DNA from 2 places in the Shewanella sp. WE21 genome. Region 2 is predicted to be linked to the other one. Evidence: predicted binding sites of a transcription regulator. Region 2 holds the regulator's gene; the other holds the start of a gene.
The links. The regulator sigma-54, encoded in region 2, starts transcription at its own class of promoters, with help from an activator protein. The targets are predictions, from matches to a motif close to GTTGGCACGNNNNTNGNNT.
Positions count from the first base shown of each region.

Region 1: the regulator sigma-54 is predicted to act here: its motif matches at 6,097-6,115, upstream of CKQ84_RS15470 (flagellar hook-length control protein FliK).

Region 1 is NZ_CP023019.1:3,495,946-3,503,498, forward strand. Features, by position in the region: gene fliE (flagellar hook-basal body complex protein FliE) at 87-422, shown strand; gene fliF (flagellar basal-body MS-ring/collar protein FliF) at 468-2,156, shown strand; gene fliG (flagellar motor switch protein FliG) at 2,149-3,201, shown strand; gene fliH (flagellar assembly protein FliH) at 3,188-4,183, shown strand; gene fliI (flagellar protein export ATPase FliI) at 4,152-5,489, shown strand; gene fliJ (flagellar export protein FliJ) at 5,519-5,965, shown strand; gene CKQ84_RS15470 (flagellar hook-length control protein FliK) at 6,208-7,553, shown strand, end outside.
Region 2 is NZ_CP023019.1:2,668,267-2,675,819, forward strand. Features, by position in the region: gene CKQ84_RS11570 (molybdate ABC transporter substrate-binding protein) at 1-263, shown strand, start outside; gene mgtE (magnesium transporter) at 343-1,707, opposite strand; gene CKQ84_RS11580 (HPr family phosphocarrier protein) at 1,958-2,233, opposite strand; gene rapZ (RNase adapter RapZ) at 2,220-3,074, opposite strand; gene ptsN (PTS IIA-like nitrogen regulatory protein PtsN) at 3,071-3,514, opposite strand; gene hpf (ribosome hibernation promoting factor) at 3,517-3,804, opposite strand; gene CKQ84_RS11600 (RNA polymerase factor sigma-54) at 3,833-5,311, opposite strand; gene lptB (LPS export ABC transporter ATP-binding protein) at 5,419-6,150, opposite strand; gene lptA (lipopolysaccharide transport periplasmic protein LptA) at 6,147-6,701, opposite strand; gene lptC (LPS export ABC transporter periplasmic protein LptC) at 6,688-7,248, opposite strand; gene kdsC (3-deoxy-manno-octulosonate-8-phosphatase KdsC) at 7,245-7,553, opposite strand, start outside.

The sequences.
Region 1 (7,553 bases), 830 kb from region 2:
CGACCATCTGAAAACTTGGCCGTTATTTTGCATTGTCCCGTTATCGGTATTTTGATCGTCAAGAATTCGACGACTGGGAGCTCAGCATGCAAATAGGCGCAAATTCATTCCTGCAGGAAATGCAGAAACTCCAAGGCGAAATAACGCCGTCGTTTGGCGTTCAGCCAAATATCATGCAGCAAGTGAATAACACCAGTGGTGCAGACTTCGGTCAGTTGCTATCGCAAGCCGTCGGCAATGTCAGCGGCTTACAGTCTGCATCGTCAAACCTCGCGACACGTTTAGAGATGGGTGATACTACCGTTTCTTTATCGGACACTGTGATTGCCCGTGAGAAAGCAAGTGTCGCTTTCGAGGCGACAGTGCAAGTGCGTAATAAGCTTGTCGAAGCCTACAAAGAAATAATGAGCATGCCTGTCTAGGCCAGTGAATAACCCAATTAGCAGGTACGAATCGTGAGTACAGAAATGATTGTCGGATCCAATTCCGGTTTAGCTGACCAAGGTGTCCAGCAAGAACATAAGTCAGGAATGATGGGAAATCTTGGCGGTGTCGATATGATGCGCCAAGTGACTATGATTTTAGCCTTAGCGATTTGTTTAGCCTTGGCGGTATTTGTCATGCTGTGGGCGCAGGAGCCAGAGTATCGTCCATTGGGTAAAATGGAAACTCAGGAAATGGTTCAAGTGCTAGATGTACTTGATAAAAATAAAGTTAAGTACCAAATCGACGTGGACGTTATTAAAGTTCCTGAAGATAAATATCAAGAAGTCAAAATGATGTTGAGCCGTGCAGGTATCGACAGTCCTGCAGCCAACCAAGATTTTTTGAATAAAGACAGTGGTTTTGGTGTCAGCCAACGCATGGAACAGGCTCGTCTTAAGCATAGCCAAGAAGAAAACCTCGCCCGTGCGATAGAGCAACTACAAAGTGTCAGCCGTGCCAAAGTCATTCTTGCGTTACCTAAAGAAAACGTCTTCGCCCGCAATGCCTCTAAACCGAGTGCAACTGTGGTGATCAATACCCGTCGCGGTGGCTTAGGCCAAGGTGAAGTCGATGCTATCGTCGATATTGTTGCTTCTGCAGTACAAGGTTTAGAACCATCAAGGGTGACGGTAACTGACTCTAACGGCCGTTTATTGAACTCTGGCAGCCAAGATGGCGCGTCTGCGACGGCTCGCCGTGAACTTGAATTAGTACAGCAAAAAGAAGCTGAATATCGCACTAAGATTGAATCGATTCTGGTGCCAATTCTAGGTCCTGATAATTTTACCTCTCAAGTCGACGTCAGTATGGATTTTACTGCTGTTGAGCAAACATCAAAGCGTTTTAACCCTGATTTACCGGCACTGCGCAGTGAAATGACCGTTGAAAATAACACCACTGGCGGCTCTTCTGGTGGGATCCCTGGCGCGTTATCCAATCAACCGCCAATGGAGTCTAATATTCCAGAAGATGCAACAAAAGCGGCAGAGTCAGCAACGGCTGCAGCAGGTAATTCGCACCGCGAAGCGACCCGTAACTTTGAATTAGATACCACCATTAGCCATACTCGCCAGCAAGTTGGTGCAGTGCGCCGCATTAGTGTGTCAGTCGCGGTGGACTTTAAACCTGGTGCCGCTGGAGAAAATGGTCAAGTAGCCCGTGTTGCCCGTACCGAGCAAGAACTGACCAATATCCGTCGTTTGCTTGAAGGCGCGGTTGGTTTTAGTTCACAACGGGGTGATGTGCTGGAAGTGGTAACCGTTCCCTTTATGGATCAATTGGTTGAAGATTTACCCGCACCTGAACTTTGGGAGCAACCTTGGTTTTGGCGTGCGATTAAGCTTGGGATTGGTGCGCTAGTGATTTTGGTGCTGATTCTAGCTGTGGTACGTCCTATGCTGAAACGCTTGATCTATCCTGACAGTGTGAATATGCCTGAGGATGGCAGATTAGGTAATGAATTAGCCGAAATTGAGGACCAATATGCGGCTGATACGCTAGGGATGCTCAATACTCAAGAGGCGGAATACAGTTATGCTGACGATGGCTCAATTCATATCCCTAATCTTCACAAAGATGATGATATGATTAAAGCTATCCGTGCGCTCGTGGCGAATGAGCCTGAGCTCTCTACTCAAGTCGTGAAAAACTGGTTACAAGACAATGGCTGAGAATAAAACGAAAGAAGTGGCTCCTGCGGCCGCACCTGCCTTTAATATCAAAGATATTAGTGGCGTTGAAAAGACCGCTATTTTACTCCTCAGTTTGAGTGAGGCTGATGCTGCATCCATTTTAAAACACTTAGAGCCGAAGCAAGTGCAAAAAGTGGGTATGGCCATGGCGGCAATGGATGAGTTTGGTCAGGAAAAAGTTATCGGGGTACATAAGCTGTTTCTTGATGATATTCAAAAGTATTCTTCAATTGGTTTCAACAGTGAAGAGTTCGTCCGTAAAGCCTTAACCGCTGCGCTGGGTGAAGATAAAGCGGGTAATCTGATTGAACAGATTATCATGGGCAGTGGCGCTAAAGGTTTGGACTCGTTGAAGTGGATGGATGCGCGCCAAGTGGCGACCATTATTCAAAACGAACATCCACAGATCCAAACCATTGTTTTGTCTTATCTAGAACCCGATCAAGCGGCGGAAATTTTTGGTCAATTCCCTGAGAATACCCGCTTAGACTTGATGATGCGTATTGCCAATCTTGAAGAAGTGCAGCCTGCCGCACTGCAAGAGTTGAATGACATCATGGAGAAACAGTTTGCCGGTCAAGGTGGCGCCCAGGCCGCGAAAATGGGTGGCTTAAAAGCGGCCGCCAACATAATGAACTACTTAGACACGGGTATCGAAAGCCAGTTGATGGAAACCATGCGCGAGTCTGATGAAGAAATGGCGCAGCAAATCCAAGATTTGATGTTTGTATTTGAAAACTTAATCGATGTCGATGACCGCGGTATTCAAGCCCTGTTGCGTGAAGTGCAGCAAGATGTACTGATGAAGGCGCTTAAAGGCACAGATGATCAGCTGAAAGAAAAAATATTGGGTAACATGTCAAAACGTGCCGCTGAATTATTGCGTGATGATCTTGAAGCTATGGGCCCAATCCGTATCAGTGAAGTGGAAGTCGCACAAAAAGAAATCCTGTCTATTGCTCGTCGCTTAAGTGACAGCGGCGAAATCATGTTAGGCGGCGGTGGTGGCGATGAGTTCCTCTAATCCGAGCGACAATAAATTGTTGAATAAGGTCTTGAGCGAAGGAGATGTCGAATTTAGTCACTGGGCGCTGCCAGATGTGACTGAAGCCGATGATGATTCTATCTCAAATCTGTTCGGCCATTCTAATCATCAAGCCGCTAAGTCGACTACTGTGGAAAGTGTTTCTCCACCGACTATGGCTGAGATTGAAGACATTCGTGCCCAAGCCGAAGAAGAAGGCTTTAGCGAAGGTAAGCAGCAAGGGTATGAGCAAGGGCTAGAAAAAGGGCGTTTAGAAGGGTTAGAGCAGGGCCATACTGAAGGGCTCGCCCAAGGGCATGAGCAAGGATTAGAAACCGGTTTAGCCCAAGCAAAAATATTGCTCTCGCGTTTTGAAACCTTATTAGCCCAATTTGAAAAACCATTGCAATTGCTCGATGGCGATATTGAACTCTCTCTAATGAACCTGAGTATGACATTAGCGAAATCTGTCATTGGCCACGAATTAAAAACTCATCCTGAACAAGTGCTTTCGGCATTGCGCTTAGGTATAGAATCGCTGCCGATAAAAGAACAAACGGTCACAATCCGCTTGCATCCTGACGATGTTATTTTAGTCGAACAACTTTATTCCAGCGCTCAATTGACCCGCAGTAAGTGGGAACTTGAAGTTGACCCTTCCTTAAGCCCTGGTGACTGTATTCTCAGTAGTCATCGTTCTTTAGTCGATTTGACCCTCGCATCGCGTATCGATGCTGTGTTTGAGTCCTTACGGAACCAACATGCTCACTTAAGTGATAAGCAGCGTCAACTGCAAGAGGCGATAGAGGTTGAAGATACCGCAAAATACGTTGCGGCTTCTGAGGCTGTGGGATCAGAGCTTGATGATCAGGTTGTCGATACGGTTTCTCAACATGCTGAGGATATACAATCTGCCTCAAACACAGGTGAGCAATTAGAGGCAAAATCAGATGCAAAATCGCCAACATCAACTGCTGAATAGGCTTAATCATCATCAGGGTAAGGTGCCGCCATTTCGCGCAGTGGCCAGTGGTCAACTGGTGCGTGTTGTCGGCTTAACCTTAGAAGCAAGCGGTTGCCGTGCGCCTGTGGGCAGTTTATGTTCGATCGAAACCATGGCGGGCGAGTTAATCGCCGAGGTGGTCGGGTTTGATGGCGAACTATTATATTTAATGCCCATTGAAGAATTACGTGGTGTATTGCCCGGTGCGCGGGTTGTGCCTTTGGGGGAACAAACTGGACTCAATGTTGGTTTATCCCTGCTAGGACGCGTACTCGATGGTAACGGCGTGCCTTTAGATGGTTTAGGCGCGTTGCAAACCGACCAACAAGCGCCAATACATAGCGCTGCCATTAATCCTCTATCTCGCCGTGCCATTACTGAACCGCTGGACGTTGGTGTTCGCGCTATCAACGCTATGCTGACTGTGGGCAAAGGCCAACGTATGGGCTTGTTTGCGGGCTCAGGTGTAGGTAAGAGTGTGCTCTTAGGTATGATGACTCGCGGTACTACCGCCGACATTATTGTGGTTGGGCTAGTGGGTGAGCGTGGCCGGGAAGTGAAAGAGTTTATTGAGGAAATTCTTGGTGAGAAAGGTCGAGCGCGTTCAGTCGTTGTTGCTGCGCCTGCGGATACATCGCCTCTGATGCGTCTTCGCGCCTGTGAAACCTCGACTCGTATTGCCGAATACTTCCGCGATTTAGGCTATAACGTTTTATTGCTTATGGACAGTTTAACGCGCTACGCCCAAGCGCAGCGGGAAATTGCTTTGGCTGTGGGTGAACCGCCTGCGACTAAAGGTTATCCGCCTTCTGTGTTTGCAAAATTGCCACGTTTAGTTGAGCGCGCCGGAAACGGTGGCCCTGGACAAGGTTCAATTACGGCATTTTATACTGTGTTGACGGAAGGGGACGATCAACAGGATCCCATTGCCGATGCTTCGCGGGCGATCCTCGATGGTCACATTGTCTTGTCACGTTCGCTTGCGGATTCGGGGCACTATCCTGCAATTGATATTGAAGCTTCTATTAGCCGAGTCGCGCCTATGGTGATCTCCAATGAACATTTGGAAGCGATGCGCCGCGTGAAACAAACCTATTCTTTGTATCAGCAAAATAGAGATTTGATTTCTATTGGGGCCTATGCCCAAGGAAGCGATCCGCGCATTGATAATGCGATACGACTGCAGCCAGCAATGAATGCTTTTTTGCGACAAACCATGCGTGATGCATTTAGCTTTGCCGATAGCCAAGTCATGCTTGGGCAACTTGCTGCACAGTGCAAATAATGGCGTCATCGAATTAATCGAGGTCTAGTATGGCTAACGCCGATCCCTTGTTGTTAGTGTTAAAGCTTGCCAATGATGCCGAAGAACAAGCGGCTTTATTGTTCAAATCGGCGCAGTTAGAGTGTCAAAAACGGTTGAATCAACTCAGTGCTCTGAATAACTATCGCTTAGAATACATGAAGCAAATGCAATCCCAGCAAGGTCAAGCCATCAGTGCTAGTCACTATCACCAGTTTCACCGTTTTATTCGTCAGATCGATGACGCAATTATCCAGCAAAATCGCGTCGTAGCCGACGGTGAAAAGCAAAAAGAATATCGACAACAACATTGGTTGGAAAAGCAAAAAAAACGTAAGGCAGTAGAATTACTCTTAGCCAGTAAAGAGAAGAAGCGTCAAGTGGTTGAACAAAAAAGGGAGCAAAAAATGACCGATGAATTTGCTTCCCAGCAATTTTATCGCCGTCATCAACGTTAGTGAAATGATAGGCATATTTACTGCTCGCTAGCCGGATAGGCTCTTTAGTTTTTTTGTATTGATGGCATAAGCATCAATTTGACACCTCCCAGAGTTAATTCTTTTCGATATGCTGTCGTAAAACCTTATGTTTTGGCATCTTATTTGCTTTGGTTTAGTCCATGACCCTGCAACCGCAGTGTTTAATTGACGTTTCTACCTAGCCATTTTCTTTTTTTGCTGGGTGATGTTTGGGAGCACTTATGCAACAAATGACCAATATCCTGTTAAGTAAAACAGGCAACTCTGCGGCCAATTCCGCTAAGACATCTTCCCAAGAGTCTAATAATGAAGACTTTTCATCTACACTTGCGTCAGTCACCGCTAGCTCATTTTCTATTTCTGCGTCTAAAAAAACCATTGCTAACACTGATGATACTGTGCAGGTTACCTCTGCTGATAAAGTAAAAGATGACGATATATCAACTGATGACGCCGACGTAAATCTCATTTTTGCCCAAATTAGCATGGCAAATGATATGAAGAAAACGGCATCAGATGGAGATAGTTTGCCGCTAGCATTTTTAAATGCTGAAGAAGATATAACTGGTGAAGAAAATATTGATACTTCATCAGCTTTATTAACCGGCTCAGCATTGGCATCTACTGTTTCTGATAATTCAACATTGGCATCTACTATTTCTGCTGATTTAGCATTGGCATCTACTGTTTCTACTGTTTCTACTGTTTCTACTGTTTCTACTGTTTCAGCATTGGCCTCTACTGTTTCTGCCGATTCAGCATTGGCCTCTACTGTTTCTGCCGATTCAGCATTGGCCTCTACTATTTCTGCTGATTCACCATTGGCACCTACTGTTCCTGATAATTCAACATTGGCAACTACTGTTTCTGCTGATTCAGCATTGGCATTTACTGTTTCTACTGTTTCTACTGTTTCTACTGTTTCTACTGTTTTTGCTGAGATTGAACTGGCATCAGATATAGATGAAGCGGGTTTTTCTGCTGAATTACAAAAGTTAGTTTCTACTAGCCCAGATATGGCAGCAATTTTAATCGCAGATGATGTGAAACCATCATCTTTGACTGATAAGTCACTCGTACAAATTCTCCCCATAGACCCAAATATACTTGAAGTGTCAGCGGATAGTGATGCTGTGATTGATCCAAATTTGACCGATGACGCTTCAGAATTACCTTTAGAAGACACTGAGCTTGTCTCTGCCACTGAAGTCGGGGTGAGTATAGATGAGTCTTTAGTTGAGAATGAGGTCACACTAAATGCTGTGATTAATCAAGCGGGCTTAGCGAACAGTGCAACGATAAAGTCGGCAACCAACACTGCGGCAAAAGCAACGACTAGTAGCTCTAAAGTGAATAGTCTCAATACGGCTAATATCGCGACCTCGGGAAATACTTTCGACCTGAATACCTTAGGCTTTTCAATTTCATCTGAACCATTAGATACAACATCTGTAACAGAAAGTGATCTTGATGGGATTCCCAATTCCGATTTGGCTGCTAACCTATTACTGAAAGATGCTAAATTGACGGTTGCAATGGATATTCCCAGAGACGAAAGTTTTATGGA
Region 2 (7,553 bases):
ATCGTAACCCCTATGGCTGGGTAATGGAAAACAAGCAAGCGGATATCTTTTTAACCTATTGCACTAATGCTGTGCTGGCTAAAAAAGAAGTGCCGAGTTTACAAATCATCGACTTACCGCAGGAACTCGCCGTGGGTGCCGACTATGGTTTACTGGTTTTACAAGGCGCTAATACTGTCGCTAAGCCGTTAGCTGAGTTTATTCTATCGACCAAAGGCCAAGCGATTTTGAGCAGTTATGGTTTCCAACCTCCGGCAAAATAGCCTTCTTTAGTTTTCCTGCGGGATAAAAAACGGCACCTTTGAGGTGCCGTTTTTGTTATTAGCTCAAACTGTTAAAGCGTTAGTTCATCAGGTAGAGCGTCGCTAACCCGAGGAAGGCGAACAGGCCAACCACGTCAGTGACTGTGGTGAGCACCATACCGCCAGCGAGGGCAGGATCGATTTTAAGTCGTTTTAAAATCAATGGAATACTCGCACCTGCAAGCCCAGCTACTGTCATGTTGATCAGCATGGCGCTACCAATTAATCCCGCCAGTGCCATATCATCCTTCCATAGCCACACGGCGACAAAGACTAAAATAGACCACATCAAGCCATTGAGAAAACCAATAGATAGCTCTTTACCGATAAGCCAGCGGGCGTTGCTTTGGCCTATATGTCCTAAAGCAATACCGCGGATCACGAGCGCTAAGGTCTGATTACCGGCAACACCGCCCATGCTAGGGACAATCGTCATTAGGATGGCGATAGTGGCAAATTGCTCAATAGTGCCTTCAAACATATTGCTGACCGACGAGGCGAGCAGGGCGGCGAATAAGTTAATCGTGAGCCAGAGTGAGCGACGTAGGGTACTTTTTAGCACTGGACCAAAGGTATCTTCATCTCCGTCCATCCCCGCCATACCCATCATGGAATGTTCAGCATCTTCGCGGATAACATCGACTACGTCATCGATTGTGATACGCCCGAGTAGCTTACCATCACTGTCGACGACAGGTGCCGATACCCAGTCATTGCGTTCGAATTTCTGCGCGACTTCGCTGTCGGACATGCTCACCGGAATACTTTGAATATTGGGATCCATGATATTGCGAATTGTGGTGCTTGGCGCGCAAGTCAGCAGATCTGCCAGCCTAACACCGCCAAGGACTTTGTCCTGTTTGTCGACCACATATAAGGTATCTGTGGTGTCGGGTAGGTTGCCCCTTTGCCGAAGATAGCGCAGCACCACATCGATATTCACATCGGGTCTTAAGGTGACTGTATCCGTATTCATCAAGCTGCCGGCGGTCTCATCTGGATAAGATAGGGCTTGTTCTACCCTCAGGCGATTTTGCTCCGTCATCGACTGCAACACTTGTTTGTAAACGGCGTCGGGAAGACTTCGCAGAATATAGGCGAGATCGTCGGTGTCCATGCTTGCTGTCGCTTTCGCGACTCGCTCAGGGCTCATGCTGCGGATCAGTGGGTCTTTGAGTTCTTCACTCAACTCATCGAGTATGTCGCCTATTTGTTCCTGATCGATGAGCTGCCACAGTACTTGTCTGGCACTTGGCGGTGATGATTCTAAGATCAGCGCGATATCTGAGGCGGCCATTTTTTGCAGCATATTGCGCACGTGTACGAACATGCCGCTGCTAAGCGCTTGGTTTAACTGGTCAAGACTATGTCCGGTGTGATCGTTTTCTGAATTATCTACGGGCATTTGTCCTCCATTGTGCGGCAAATTGGTTTGAGATCTTAGTGTTGGGCTAGGATTTAGCGGTGACTAAGCGTCAGTCGATGACATAGATTTAGGCGGCTAAGGTAAGGTTAAGGTTTGCGCAATGACCGCTAGTGTAATCGCCAGTAGCTTGTATCGTCGAGCGACAAATGTTTTGCCATGTCTGAATGGCAAGTTTTTTAAACTAGACATGAAGTGAAACTAACGATGAAGTGCTTAGTGTGAAGTGAAACTAACAGGCTTCGTCAAACTTAGCGTCGATTAAGGCACAAATGGCATCGAGAGCCGGCTCTGCATCTGGGCCTTCGGCGATAAGCTTGATGGTTTTACCCATGCCAGTTTCAAGCATCAGCAAGCCAAGCACACTGGCGGCCGATGCTTGTTTATCACCTTGGATTAAGGTGATGGTCGCATCAAACTCGGAAGCCAGTACCACCAACTTAGTGGCGGCACGGGCATGTAAACCGAGCTTATTACAGATGGTTATCTGACGTTCAAGCTTTGGCATTATTGAGCTCTCGATGACGGGCATAAACTTTATGTTTACCGTTACTAAAGCGTTTTGCCAATTGCTCTGCGACGTAAACCGATCTGTGCTGTCCACCTGTGCAGCCAATGGCCACAGTTAAATAACTGCGATTGTTACGCTCGAGGTGCGGCAGCCAAGTCTCCAGTAAATTTTCGATTTGCCAGATGAACTTATTGACCAGTGGTTGGCGATTTAAGAACTCAGCTACGGGTTCATCTAAGCCAGTTAATGGCCGCAGCGCCAGCTCCCAGTGGGGATTGGGCAGGAAGCGCACATCGAACATAAAGTCGGCTTCGGTGGGCATTCCGTGCTTAAAGCCAAAGGACTCGAAGTTGATCACGAGTTCTTTATCGACACTACCAAGGAGAATTTGTCTGACTTGGTCGCTTAAATCATAGATATTCAAATTCGACGTATCTATGTAGTGATCGACCAGTTTTGACATAGGCTCGAGCAGTTTCCCCTCCAGCTTTATCGCTTCTTGCAAAGAGACTCGGCTCTTCGACAAAGGATGCAAACGGCGGGTTTCGCTGTAACGCTTGAGCAGAATTTTATCGCTGGAGTTAAGGAAGAAGCTCGTTAACTCAGTATCTGGTGGTAGGCTAGCGAGTTGTTTCACTAAGACCTTATCCTGCTCAGGCATGTTACGCACGTCGACACTGATGGCGACGAGATCGTTACTGCCTTTGAGTTGCTCAAGCAAACTGCCAATCAATGGCAAGGGAAGGTTATCGACACAATAATAGCCGAGATCTTCGAGTACCCTAAGGGCGACAGATTTGCCTGAGCCTGAGCGGCCCGACACTATGACCAGTTTCATCCAGTGATTACCTGATAGAGTTCCGTTTCATCATGCGTCTTGCGTAATTGCTTTAATATTTGCTTGTCGCTCAGCTTTTCGGCCATGCAAGACAAAGTACTTAAGTGCTGCTGACATTGGTCTGCAGGCACCAGTAGTGCAAATAAAATATCAACAGGTTGCTTATCGATAGCATCAAATGCTATCGGCTCTTCACACTTAATTAGTATGGCAATGGGCTGATCTATATCGGCTAGTCGACCATGTGGAATGGCGATGCCGTTACCTATACCTGTGCTCCCCATCTTTTCGCGCGCCACTAGGCTTTCGAATATCTCTTGAGATGAGAGGGTCGGGTACTGGGCAGCGACTAAGTCGCTGATGAGTTCCAGTACCTTTTTCTTGCTGCCCGGAGTGGCGCAGGTAGTGCACTCCGGCCGCAGTATGGTACAAAGTTCCATTATTAGTGTTTTGTTAACTTCTCTTTGTGTTTAATAACCTGACGGTCAAGCTTGTCAATCAGGGCGTCTATAGCGGCATACATGTCAGCATGCTCTGAAGTAGCAAAAACTTCACCACCTATGAGGTTTATTCTCGCTTCGGCAATCTGTTGCATTTTCTCAACATTGAGCACAACGTGCACATTATTGATCTGTTCGAAATGGCGTTCAAGTTTTGAAAACTTTTCTTCTACATATGCACGTAACGATTCGGTAATTTCGATATGGTGCCCACTTAGGTTTATTTGCATAGAAACGTCCTCCGATATCCACTGTAGGTTATAAACTTTTACGCTGATTAGAAGGTGGAATAAGCATAGCCTCTCGGTACTTCGCAATGGTTCTGCGGGCTACGTTGATCCCTTGTTCTGCCAGAAGTTGTGCCATCTTACTATCGCTTAATGGTTTTTTCTGGTTTTCCGCTGCCACCAGTTTCTTTATAAAGGCTCTGATTGCTGTGGATGAGCACTCACCACCATCGTCAGTACCGACGTGGCTAGAGAAGAAGTATTTTAGTTCAAAAAGTCCCTTAGGGGTATGCATGTATTTTTGAGTTGTGACCCGTGAGATGGTGGACTCATGCATTTCTACCGCTTCGGCAATATCGTTAAGCACCATAGGCTTCATGGCTTCTTCACCGTACTCAAAGAAACCCTGCTGATATTGCACTATGCAATTAGCAACTTTAAGCAAAGTATCGTTACGACTTTCTAAGCTCTTAATAAACCATTTAGCCTCTTGCAGATGGCCGCGAATAAATTGGCTATCGGCTTGGTTTTTGGTACTGCGTGCCATAGAAGCATAATGTTGATTTACATTGATTTTTGGCATGCAGTCAGGATTAAGCTCAACGACCCAGCGGCCATTTTTCTTCGACACAGACACATCTGGGATAACGTATTCGTCATTATTGGGCGTGATCAACAAACCTGGGCGAGGATTGAGGGTTTGGATGAGTGCTATACCATCCCTTAATTCATCTTCTTTTAATTTAGTCTTACGCATCAACAACCTAAAGTCTCGGGCGGCGATCAGATCTAAATGATCTTTGATCAGCATGCGGGCGTTTTCTAGGTTGGGAGTATCAGCGGCGAAATGCGACAGTTGGATCAACAGGCATTCACTTAAATCGCGGGCGGCAACGCCTATGGGATCAAAATGCTGAATACGCTTGAGTACGGCTTCGACTTCGTCAAGCTCAACTTCAGGATTGCCCATGGCTTCGAGAATTTCTTCAGTGCTTTGGGTGAGATAGCCCTGATCGTCGATGGCATCAATAATGGCGGTGGCAATGGCTAAATCGGTTTCAGAAAACGGCGTGAGGTTTTTTTGCCATTCTAAGTGTTCGTACAAACCTTCACTGGTCTCGCCTTGGAAGGGCATATCGTCTTCACGACTGCCGCCGGGGCCTGAGTTTGGGGAGGCGGTAAACACTTCATCCCATGTGGTGTCCATGGGGAGCTCATCGGGCATGGATTCTTTGGTTAGCGACTCTGCCGTGTCTATGGTGGAGCTGTCTTTTTCTGGTGGCAGAGTGCTAGATTCACTGAAATCCGTATCGGATAGCGTTTGGTTTACAGGGGTTTTAGTGGCGTCGAATTGATCCTCTTCCAGCTCGAGAAGGGGATTAGAATCTAATGCTTGCTGGATCTCTTGCTGCAGTTCTAATGACGACAGTTGCAACAGACGTATGGCCTGTTGTAATTGTGGCGTCATGGTTAACTGTTGACCCAGTTTGAGCTGGAGTGACGCTTTCATGTTACCGCTGATCCCTACGTTATTATTGTTGGATGAGGTCGCTTATTATTATCTTGAGTGAAGCCCAATGGCGGTATAAATTGCCTCCATTGGCTTCGCTCGATTAACTATAGCCTGAATTGTTCACCTAAGTACACAGCCCTAACTTGCTGATTGTCTAAGATCTCTGCAGGAGTTCCTTCGGCAATCAGGTTTCCGTGACTCACAATATAAGCATGTTCACATACATCTAATGTCTCGCGGACATTATGGTCTGTGATCAGTACGCCAAGGCCGCGACTTTTGAGTTGTTCGATAATCTTCTTGATGTCGATAACCGAAATAGGATCGACGCCGGCAAACGGTTCATCGAGCAAAATGAACTTAGGATTAGCGGCTAAAGCTCGCGCAATTTCGACGCGACGACGTTCGCCACCCGACAATGACATGCCTTGGCTGTCACGGATGTGGGTGATATGAAACTCTTCGAGCAGATGTTCTAGTTCTTCTTCTCGTTCTTCGTTTTTAAGTTCTTTACGAGTTTGCAGTACTGCCATGATGTTGTCATGAACAGTTAGCTTACGAAAGATACTGGCTTCCTGCGGTAAGTAACCTATGCCTTTGCGGGCACGCAGATGCATAGGATCTGCGGTTAAATCATCATCGTCGATAAAGATATGTCCCTTATCGCTCTTCACTAGCCCGACAACCATGTAAAAAGTCGTGGTTTTACCTGCACCGTTTGGACCGAGTAGGCCAACGACTTGACCGGTTTTTACCGTCAGACTGACGTCTTTAACCACTTGGCGACTCTTGTAACTTTTCGCCAGATTTTGTGCTCTTAAGGTGATTTGGGTCATTTAGAGTCCTGCTTTTTTACAGGTTTATCCGCCGGAGCGTCTGATTTAGCATCATCTTGATAGTTTTCAGGCTGAATAATAGTGATCACGCGATCGTCACCACTGCCAGTACTCTCGGCCATCAATTTCTGTTGAATCATGTTATAGCGGATTAAATTACCTGTAACTTGGCTACCCGCTTGATCTAATGACGCCATACCTTTCAGTGTTAAGGTGCGGCTTGCCATATCGTAACGAATTTCTTTCGCGCTTGCCGATGCTGGGCGACCATCGTCTAATATCTGGCTATACGTAGCAGGGTTGCCTGTGGCGACCAAAGTTTTGCTATTTTCACCTTCAGCGGAAAATGCACGCAGTTCATTTGCTTGGATTTTTATTGAGCCTTGGGTAACTTCAACTGGACCAAAGAAGATGATCTGGTTGTTTTTGATATCCGCAGTTTGGCTCACAGCTTTAATTTTGACTTCTTGCTTTAAGTCGCCGACTTTCGCGAAAGCACTCATGCTCATAATTAGCATTAGGCTGGCAAGTAATACGTTATTTTGCTTCATATGTTCCTACTACCTGACTGGTCAATTGCACTTCTTGCGCGTTGAGGTCGGCATAAAGGCCTTGGCCTTGAATATTAAAATCTTTCCCTGTGACGTAAATGGTACGGTCAGAGGTCATTATCATAGTGTTGAGATCGAGTTCCAGATAACTGGTGGACAAGGTCTGAATCGGTTCTTCTGGGCTAATGGCATCGATAATAACATTATTTTCTAATACAACCTTGCCAGTTTCCTTGTTTAGCTTGCCCTGATCTGCCCTGAGCTGCCATTGTGCTTTACCTTGGTCTGGATAAACAAGATAAACAGGTTGAGTAAAGAAAGTTTGATTCGTTGAATCATAATGTTCCATGTGTTTCGCCGTCACACGGCTATTCACTAGTCCTTGCTCATTGAACTCAACACTGCGCAGATCTTCAACGATGAAATCTGGGGTATTTTGATCTTTTACTCTGTTATCGGAATCACCGCTGTGTTTGTTCTGGACCTGCCAGTAAAGCGCTAGTGCGGTTCCAAAAAAAGCGATAATCGCGAGTGTCACACGACTCATATACTCATTCCATGGGCCGAAGTGAATTTATTTTGACTTAGGAGTAACAGATCTGTGAGTTCACGCAGTGCACCGTGGCCACCATTGAGCGTAGTCACAAAATGGGCGTGTTGGCGTACATAGGGGTGGCCGTCAGCAACACTGACCGCTAAACCGACGACATTCATCACGGGGAGATCGACAATATCATCACCGATATAAGCCACTTCTTCTGGGGTGACACCATAAAGTGCGAGCAATGCTTCATAGGGCTCGAACTTATTGTCTACGCCTTGGTAAATATGGGTAACACCAAGGGCTGTCAT